Regions from separate parts of the Aquitalea sp. FG25 genome, predicted to be linked through region 4. Evidence: predicted binding sites of a transcription regulator. Region 4 holds the regulator's gene; each other region holds the start of a gene.
What was found. Region 4 encodes sigma-54, which starts transcription at its own class of promoters, with help from an activator protein. Its sites were predicted from a motif close to CTGGCACGCTTCATGCTT; they were not measured.
Positions count from the first base shown of each region.

Region 1: a site for sigma-54 is predicted at 899-916, ahead of glnL (nitrogen regulation protein NR(II)). Genes of this name have one in related genera too.
Region 2: a site for sigma-54 is predicted at 1,334-1,351, ahead of ACODR9_RS13620 (flagellar hook-length control protein FliK). Genes of this name have one in related genera too.
Region 3: a site for sigma-54 is predicted at 1,091-1,108, ahead of ACODR9_RS09285 (ammonium transporter). Genes of this name have one in related genera too.

Region 1 is NZ_JBMDJV010000032.1:39,114-41,290, reverse strand. Features, by position in the region: gene glnL (nitrogen regulation protein NR(II)) at 1-861, opposite strand, end outside; gene ACODR9_RS21590 (DUF4124 domain-containing protein) at 962-1,438, opposite strand; gene ACODR9_RS21585 (BLUF domain-containing protein) at 1,706-2,128, shown strand.
Region 2 is NZ_JBMDJV010000014.1:39,983-42,159, reverse strand. Features, by position in the region: gene ACODR9_RS13625 (flagellar basal body-associated FliL family protein) at 1-240, opposite strand, end outside; gene ACODR9_RS13620 (flagellar hook-length control protein FliK) at 347-1,300, opposite strand; gene ACODR9_RS13615 (iron ABC transporter substrate-binding protein) at 1,509-2,177, shown strand, end outside.
Region 3 is NZ_JBMDJV010000008.1:115,254-117,430, reverse strand. Features, by position in the region: gene ACODR9_RS09290 (NAD(P)/FAD-dependent oxidoreductase) at 1-913, shown strand, start outside; gene ACODR9_RS09285 (ammonium transporter) at 1,147-2,177, shown strand, end outside.
Region 4 is NZ_JBMDJV010000023.1:30,296-32,472, forward strand. Features, by position in the region: gene ptsN (PTS IIA-like nitrogen regulatory protein PtsN) at 1-58, opposite strand, end outside; gene hpf (ribosome hibernation-promoting factor, HPF/YfiA family) at 180-503, opposite strand; gene ACODR9_RS18520 (RNA polymerase factor sigma-54) at 575-1,996, opposite strand; gene lptB (LPS export ABC transporter ATP-binding protein) at 2,000-2,177, opposite strand, start outside.

The DNA of each region.
Region 1 (2,177 bases), on a different contig from region 4:
GTCGACAATCTGCAATTTTAATGCCAGCAGGTGACGCTTCCGCGCCAAGGTGACTTGCCGGGCCACTCTGGTGCGTAAAATCACCTCGCCCGTGGCCTTCATGGCCTGGATGGCATTCTTGACGATATTGAGCACCACCTGGATCAGCTGTTCCTTGTCGGCCACCATGTGTGGCAGGCTGGTGTCGTAATCGCGACGGATGACCAGGCCTTGCGGGTACTCGGCCAGCGCAATGCTGCGTACCCGCTCCAGCACTTCGTGGATATTGATTTCGCTGCGCACGTGGCGGCGATGCGGAGCCAGCAGGCGGTCTACCAAGGATTGCAGGCGCAGTGCTTCTTCCTGAATCACCTCGGTGTATTCCTTCAGCTCCGGCCGGTCAGACAGCTCATGCTCCAGCAGCTGTGCTGCGCCACGAATACCGCCCAGTGGGTTCTTGATTTCATGCGCCAGATTGCGGATCAACTCGCGATTGGCCTGCTGTTGCAGCAAAAGTCGCTCTTCATTGGCAATTTTCAGTTGCTGATCCAGTGGCCGCAGCTCTACCAGCGCCAGCCGGCCTTCGGCATCAATGGGGGTGACGGACAGGGCAATGTGCAGTGGCTGCTCGCCATGCGGCGTGCGCAGCTCCAGGTCGTGCTCGATATAGCTGGAGTTGTGTTGCAGTGCAGTGGCAAGGGCTTGCCGCAGGGCAGGGCTGTCTTGCAGCAGCTCGAATAGCGTATGGCGTAATAGCTCGCGCCGGCCAATGGCCAGCAGGTTTTCACAGGCGGGGTTGGCAAATTCGAGTCTGCCGTCGGCGTGGGCAATCAGCACCGGGGTGTCGAGTAATTCCAGGCCGGCAAAGCTGGGAGAGTTCATGGTGCTCCGAATCGGATGGGGCTGTGCCTGAAGCTATTAGCAATAAGCACGCCAAGCCAGAGCACAGCGAATGCACGAAATCGGCCTTAATTATGCACCATTATTGTGCGGAGGATGCGGATTGCCCCAATTCGCGGCGTAGCGAGCTAATGTTCTTCTGCCGATCGGTTACTGCGTCTTTCAGCTTCTGTACCCGGTCCAGGTATTTTTGGTAGTTACGGGTTTCATCCCCGTTGCGGGTGGCTGCACCGTCGGTGTAGGCCTTTTGTGCATCGGCCAGCGCTTTTTGCTCATTGGCCAGTTCGCCTTCCAGAATCTTGCGTCGGCCCTCATCCCGCTTGGTCTGGGTACCGTTGTCCACACTGGGGTAGCCGTCCGGTGTCGAGGCAGGCTTGCTGCTGCCCGAAGTGCGTGGCTTGTTGCCGCCATAGGTGGACAGCGGTGCCAGGTGCATGGGCTTGGCGCCCTTGATCGGCACATTGGTGAAGGTGACATTGCCGTTGGCATCGATGTATTTGTATACCTCGGCCTGGGCCAGGCCACAAGTCAGCAGCAGGCAGAACGCAAGGGTTTTCATGGTGTTGGGCATCTGCGGTGAAAACGGGTGGACGTGACACTATGATAAGCAAAAGGTTGGCGCGCGTCACATCTGCATAACAACAATGCGGTGGCCAGCATGCCTTGAATCTGCTGAATGTGTCATCATGCGCTCGGGCTTCACGTTGTGCCAATGGCATGATATGTGCCTGCATTTGATGTTCAGTCGCCATGCAGAAGGTCATGAGGAAATGTTTGCAGTCATCCGTTCGGGCCTGCGCCCTGTAACTTTGCAGAAAGCCTGCCCATGCTGATCCAGTTGCTTTATTCCAGCAAGGCCACCACGGCATTGTCGCCTGCTGAATTGACGGCAATTCTGGACAAGTCGGTGGCCAATAACCAGGCCCGGCAGATTACCGGCCTGTTGCTATACCGCGATGGCTGTTTCTTGCAGCTGCTGGAGGGAGAGGCTGCCGTGGTGGAAGAGGCCTTCAGGAGAATCAGCCTTGATCCGCGCCATCATCAGGTGGAGTCGCTATTTTGCAGTGAATGCAAACAACGGGAGTTTGCTCAGTGGTATATGGGTTTCCGTGTGCCGCAGCCTGAAGCGCTGGCAACGTTTCCCCAGTTTGCCCCGGTGTTCGATCCGGCATTTGACGTCAGCCAGCTGGTTGTCGCGCCGCAGGATGGCCTGGCCATGCTCAAGGCTTTTGCCGCGTTACCGGACTGAGCGACCTTCAAGTAGTGGCTGTTGCCATGAAAAAACCCGCACAAGCAGC
Region 2 (2,177 bases), on a different contig from region 4:
ATCCAGCTTTTCAAAGATGGGAGGACCTTCTTTTTTCTTCTTGGCTTTTTCCTTGGTCTGCTCAGTCTGGGCCGTCGCATCATGCGGCTTGTTCATATTGGTGAACATCACGTAGGCAAGGCCACCCATGCCGGCCAGTACCAACACCAGAAGAATCACCACCACCAGCATCAGTTTGTTGCCACCCCCTGCTTTTTTCTCGCCCTTGTCCGCTTTATCCGCTTTTTTGTCTTCTGCCATGGGTCTTCAGTCCGTACGTTAGGTTTATAAGGAAATCTTAAGCCATTTCCTTATTATATTTTCCAGATTTCCGCACGAACTGAACAGAGCCCCCTTTTGAGCAATATCAGGCAAAGATACTAAGTATCCCGCGTGCGGACTTGATGGCAGCCAGCGTATCGTCTTCGTCATTGCCAGCGGCACTCTGACGGCGGCCATTCTGGTTCTGGTTGAATTGCTGTTGCCGATTCCCGGATTGTCCGCTGGAAACCTGTGCATCGGCAAGCGCTATACCACTGGAAGCCATCATGGAAACGAGTTTCGGCATGTTGTTTTCCAGAATTTCACGCGTTGCCGGCACTGCCGAGGTAAAAATTACCTGTGCTTGATCATTGCCATTCATTTTCAGGGTGACTTCCACCGGCCCCAGTTGCGGCGGATTCACCTGGATGGTGGCCTTGTCCATTTTCATGCTGACCATGGACATAACCTGGTCACCCAGTGCCTTGGACCAATTGGGGTCAGTCATTGGCTGCGAGATAGTCAACGTCTTGGTCTGACTGGTCTGCTGTGCCGCCTGATTGGCTGCCTGACTGGCATTGGCCAGTTGATCAGCATTGGGCGGCAAGAATTGCAGTGCAGCGGCATCCTTGCCCGGCAATTCTTGCGCCTGCAAACCTGCGGAGTGCTTCTGCGGCGCGGCAGCTTGCAACAAAGGATCGATGGCGGTGTCCTTGATACCAGCACTGGCTACATCGCTTGTCACTGGCGTCGCCGTGGGCTTGTCCTGCACCGGCTGCACTTGCAAACCGGCCTGCAGCAGCGGCAATGCTGCCAGCAGCATATTGGCACTGTTATCGGTGGATGCCGTATCGTCAGCAGCTGTGGAATCCTTGTCCTGCTTGCCTTTGCCGTCACCGGAACCGGTATCCGCCTGCGTTGGCAAGGCTGTGCCCAGACTGCCGATCTGCGCCCCCAATAAACTGGCAAATAAACCGCCGGCATCTTGCGTACCGGTATCCGCCTGTCCTGACGGCATGGCTGTCTTGGCGCTGCTCGCCGGCATTACGGTAATCGTCATGGCCGAAACCCCTGGGGAAAGATGCAGGCTTAGCAGCAAGTTGCATGCCAGCAGACTGCCCCAGCCAGTTACCGTCGCATTTGCTTTATTTTATTAATGCGAATCATTATCTTTTACATTACAATTGCAAATATTCCTGCCAGAACCAGTGCCCAAACGCACCTGACTACCGCAGTTCCCGTTGAATATCTGCAAGGAGCATAACCAGATGTCCCGTCCGTCCGCACGCATCCTCACCACCGCCCTGCTGGTTTCCACCCTGTTCGCTACCGCTGCCCATGCCGCACCCAGCGCCGAAGGCATCGTGGTTTACAACGCCCAGCATGAAAGCCTGACCAAATCCTGGGTGGAAGGCTTTACCAAAGAAACCGGCATCAAGGTTACCGTGCGCAATGGCAGCGACAGCGAAATGGGCAACCAGATCGTACAGGAAGGCGCATCCTCGCCTGCAGATGTATTCCTCACCGAGAATTCCCCGGCCATGGTGCTGGTAGACAATGCGCACCTGCTGGCACCGGTGGAGGCAAGCACCCTGGCGCAGGTTGATCACGCCTACCGCCCGGCACAGGGTAAGTGGGTTGGCATTGCCGCCCGCTCCACGGTATTTGTCTACAACAAGAACCGCGTGTCGCCAAAGGAATTACCCAAGTCGCTGCTGGATCTGGCCAAGCCGGAATGGAAAGGCCGCTGGGGCGCTGCACCTGCCGGAGCCGACTTCCAGGCCATCGTCAGCGCCTTGCTGGAGCAAAAAGGCGAAGCAGTCACCCTGGGCTGGCTGAAGGCGATGAAAATCAATGCACTGCCTTACAAGGGCAACAGCGTGGTGATGAAGGCGGTCAATGCCAGCCAGATCGATGGCGGTGTGATCTATCACTAT
Region 3 (2,177 bases), on a different contig from region 4:
CGTGGCCGAACATGCCATCTGCCTCAACACCCCGGACGATGCCAGCCGCTTCCACCGCCAACTGGTAAACGCCTGCATCCGTGCCAGCCTGCAATCAGGCCCGCTGCGGCCCGAGCAGCTGCAGCTCACCATCATCGGGGCCGGTGCCACCGGAGTGGAGCTGGCGGCGGAGCTGCGCAATACCACGCGCGAGCTGGTGGCGCATGGCCGGGAAAACATCAATCCCGATCGCGACATCCGCCTGACCCTGATCGAGGCCGGGCCGCGCATCTTGCCAGCCCTGCCGCCTGCCGTTGCCGCCAAGGCCCTGCGCCAGTTGCAGGAAATGCAGGTGCGCGTGCTGTGTGGCGAGCGTGTCAGTGCAGTACAGGATGGCGCGGTGCATACCGCCAGCGGCCAATGCATTCCGTCCGAGCTGGTGGTCTGGGCAGCCGGGGTGCAGGCACCGGCCATGCTGGCCGGGCTGGCAGGACTGGACAGCAACCGGCTGAACCAGTTGCGGGTTCGCCCCACACTGCAGACCACGCGAGACGAAAACATCTTTGCCTTGGGCGACTGCGCTGCCTGCCCGGACGGCCAAGGCTGGGTGCCACCGCGCGCCCAGGCTGCCAGCCAGCAGGCGGATCTGCTGTTCCACAATATCCGCTGCCTGCTGGCAAAAAAGCCGCTACGGGCATTTCATTACCGCGATCTGGGCGCGCTGATTTCGCTGGGCCGCTACAGCACGGTGGGCAGTCTGATGAGTGCGCTGTCGCGCCGCAGCCTGTTCGTGCACGGGCAGTTTGCCCGGCTGATGTATTTGTCCTTGTACCACCGCCACCAGCTAAGCCTGTTTGGCTGGCGGCCCACCCTGCTGAGCGCTGCCGGACGTCTGTTAAGCCGACGCACCCAGCCACAGGTAAAGCTGCACTGACATCTGCGGCCACAAGCGCAATGCACCAAACAGCAGCATAAAACACAGCGCAAATCCCGTTTTGGTGCATGCACACCGTTTTGCATCACCGCAGCCTGCACCCCGCCTCCCCAAAAACGGGCTGCTAGCGGCCATTTTCGTGCACACACAGCCCAGTCTGGTGCGCTATTGCACCAGCTGGCACTGCGCTTGCTTTAAGGAGGCAACAAAAGCCGACAACAACGGGACTCGCCATGCCAACTGCCAACTCGCCATCAGACGTACTGTTCCTGCTGCTCGGGGCCATCATGATTCTGGCCATGCACGCCGGTTTTGCCTTTCTGGAACTGGGCACGGTGCGCAAAAAAAACCAGGTGAATGCCCTGGTGAAGATTCTTACCGACTTTGCCGTCTCCGCCATTGCCTATTTCTTTGTTGGCTATACCGTGGCCTACGGGGTCAACTTCCTGGGCGATGCGCGCCATATCGCCGAGCATCACGGTTATGAGTTGGTGAAGTTTTTCTTTCTGCTGACCTTTGCCGCTGCCATTCCGGCCATTGTGTCCGGTGGCATTGCCGAGCGCGCCAAATTCCACCCGCAGTCGGCTGCCACCTTCTTGCTGGTAGGGCTGGTGTATCCCTTTTTCGAAGGCATTGCCTGGAACAACCATTACGGCGTGCAAGACTGGCTGAGCCACAGCTTTGGCCAGCCTTTCCATGACTTTGCCGGTTCGGTGGTGGTGCATGCGGTGGGCGGCTGGATCGGCCTGGCCGCCGTGCTCAACCTGGGCGCACGTCGTGGCCGCTATAGCAAGGAAGGCCGTATCTCGGCCCACCCGCCGTCATCCATCCCCTTTCTGGCACTGGGGGCATGGATTCTGATTGTCGGCTGGTTCGGCTTTAACGTGATGAGCGCCCAGCGTCTGGACGGCATCTCCGGCCTGGTGGCCATCAACTCGCTGATGGCCATGGTGGGCGGCACCCTCAGCGCCATGTGGGCGGGCAAGAACGACCCCGGCTTTATCCATAACGGCCCGCTGGCCGGTCTGGTGGCAGTCTGTGCCGGTTCGGACATCATGCATCCGCTGGGTGCGCTGGTGGTGGGCCTGGTGGCTGGCGGCATGTTTGTCTGGCTGTTCACCCAGACGCAGAACCGCTGGAAGATTGACGACGTGCTGGGGGTATGGCCGCTGCATGGCATTTGCGGCGCCTGGGGTGGCATTGCCGCCGGTATTTTTGGCCAGAGCGCACTGGGTGGGCTGGGCGGCGTCAGCCTGGTGTCCCA
Region 4 (2,177 bases):
CGACATCCAGGTCCGGAAGAATGTGGTCCTGTGTCAGGATTTTGCCAATCAGGCTCATAGGAATGTATGCACACGGCGACAAAAACTGGCCAATTCTACGTTGCCTTCAGCAAAATGAAAAAGGCTCCGTGCAAATAAAAACGGGAACCCGTTGGGTTCCCGCATCGTAGGTCAGGTGATTACAGGGATGCTTCCGGCTGAACTTGCGGCGTTACGCGATGTTCGCTCTGTTTTTCCTTGTGCTTGAGTACCTGTCGATCCAGCTTGTCCATCAGCGCATCGATGGCAGCGTACATGTCGGAGTCGGTGGCTTCTACGTGGATATCCTTGCCGGAAAGGTGAACGTTGACTTCTGCTTTCTGCACCAGCTTGTCCACCGACAGGGTGACGGTGACGTCGATCACGTGATCGACGTGGCGGGTGATACGTTCCAGCTTGCTTTCCAGAAATTCACGGATTGCCGGGGTTACTTCGAGGTGGAGACCGGTTACTTTGAGGTTCATACCCTAACTCCTTCTTGTGTTGACTGCCCGGTCGGGTCGGCCGGGCGAGCGGATATTCTTCAAGACACGCTTTACAGTGCCTTGCGCAGATTGACCGGCGGTATCTGCATAGCTTCACGATACTTCGCAACGGTGCGTCTTGCAACCTGTATCCCTTGCTTGCCCAGTTCGTCGGCAATGGCGCTGTCCGAAAGTGGCTTGGCGGTGTTCTCGCCATCGATCATGCGACGGATATGGGCCTTGATGGCTGTGGCTGAGCATTCGCCGCCGCTGTCGGTTTCCAGTGCACTGCCGAAAAAGTATTTCAGTTCGAACAGGCCGCGCGGGCAGAGCAGGTATTTCTGGGTGGTGACGCGTGACACTGTGGATTCATGCAATCCCAGCTCGTCTGCGATGTCGCGCAGGATGAGCGGGCGCATGGCCACTTCACCGTGTTCAAAGAACGCTTGTTGCCTTTCGACTATAGCTTCTGACACTTTCAGAATGGTGTCAAATCGTTGCTGGATGTTCTTGACCAGCCACTTCGCTTCTTGCAGGCGACCGGTCAGTTCACCTGCCGTACTGCGGTTTTCCGACAGCATCTGGGCGTACAGCTGATTGACGCGTAGTCGCGGTACGGCTCCGTTGTTGAGTTCTGCCACCCAGTGGCCCTTGCGCTTGCGTACGGTGACATCGGGAATGACATAGTGCACATCTTCACCGCCAAAACCGGCAGCGGGGTGGGGCGTTAGCCGGGAAATCAATTGCTGGGCCTGACGGATGGCTTCGTCATCTGCACCCAGTATGCGTTTGAGGCGGGTGTAGTCCCGATTGCCGAGCAAACTAAGGTGTTCTGCCACGATCTTGCGTGCCAGGGCATGGCCAGGCTCTTGCTGTGGCAGGCGTGCCAGCTGCAGACTCAGTGATTCGGCCAGGCTGCGCGCGGCAATGCCTGCTGGGTCGAATTGCTGCAGCAGGCGCAGGCCAACCATCAGTTCGTCGCTTTCCAGCTCCAGTTCTAGTGGCAGATTACTGGCCAGTTCTTCCAGGTCGATGGTGAGAAAACCGTTGTCGTCCAGTTCTTCAATCAGCAGCTGCACGATGGCCTGATCCCTGGTGGGCAGCGTCAGCTCTCCCAGCTGGGCCAGCAGGTGTTCGCGCAGGCTGACCGGGCAGGGGACATTCAGCATGGGGTCGAACTCATCGTCACCGTCGTTGCGTCGGCTGCCGCTGCCCCAGTCGGTCAGCTCGCCGCTGCTTTCGTTGTGGCTGTCATTGTCGCTGCTGTCCGATGCTGGCGTGGTTGATTCTTCGTTGCTGCTAGCGGATTCGGTGGCGGGGCCTTCTTGCGCGGGCAGGTCATCGCCGCGTTCCAGCATGGGGTTGTCCAGCAGGAAGCGTTCTACCTCGGTTTGCAGGTCGAGCGTGGACAGCTGCAGCAGCTTGATTGACTGTTGCAGTTGCGGGGTGAGGGTGAGTTGCTGTGAAACCCGGAGCTGTAATGATTGTTTCATGGTTTACAGGTGGAAGTGCTCGCCCAGGTACACCTGGCGCACTTTCTCGTTGTTGACCAGTTCTTCCGGTTCGCCGGATGCCAGTACCGAGCCATCGCTGATGATGTAAGCCCGGTCGCAGATACGCAGGGTTTCCCGGACGTTGTGGTCGGTGATCAGTACGCCGATGCCACGCTGTTGC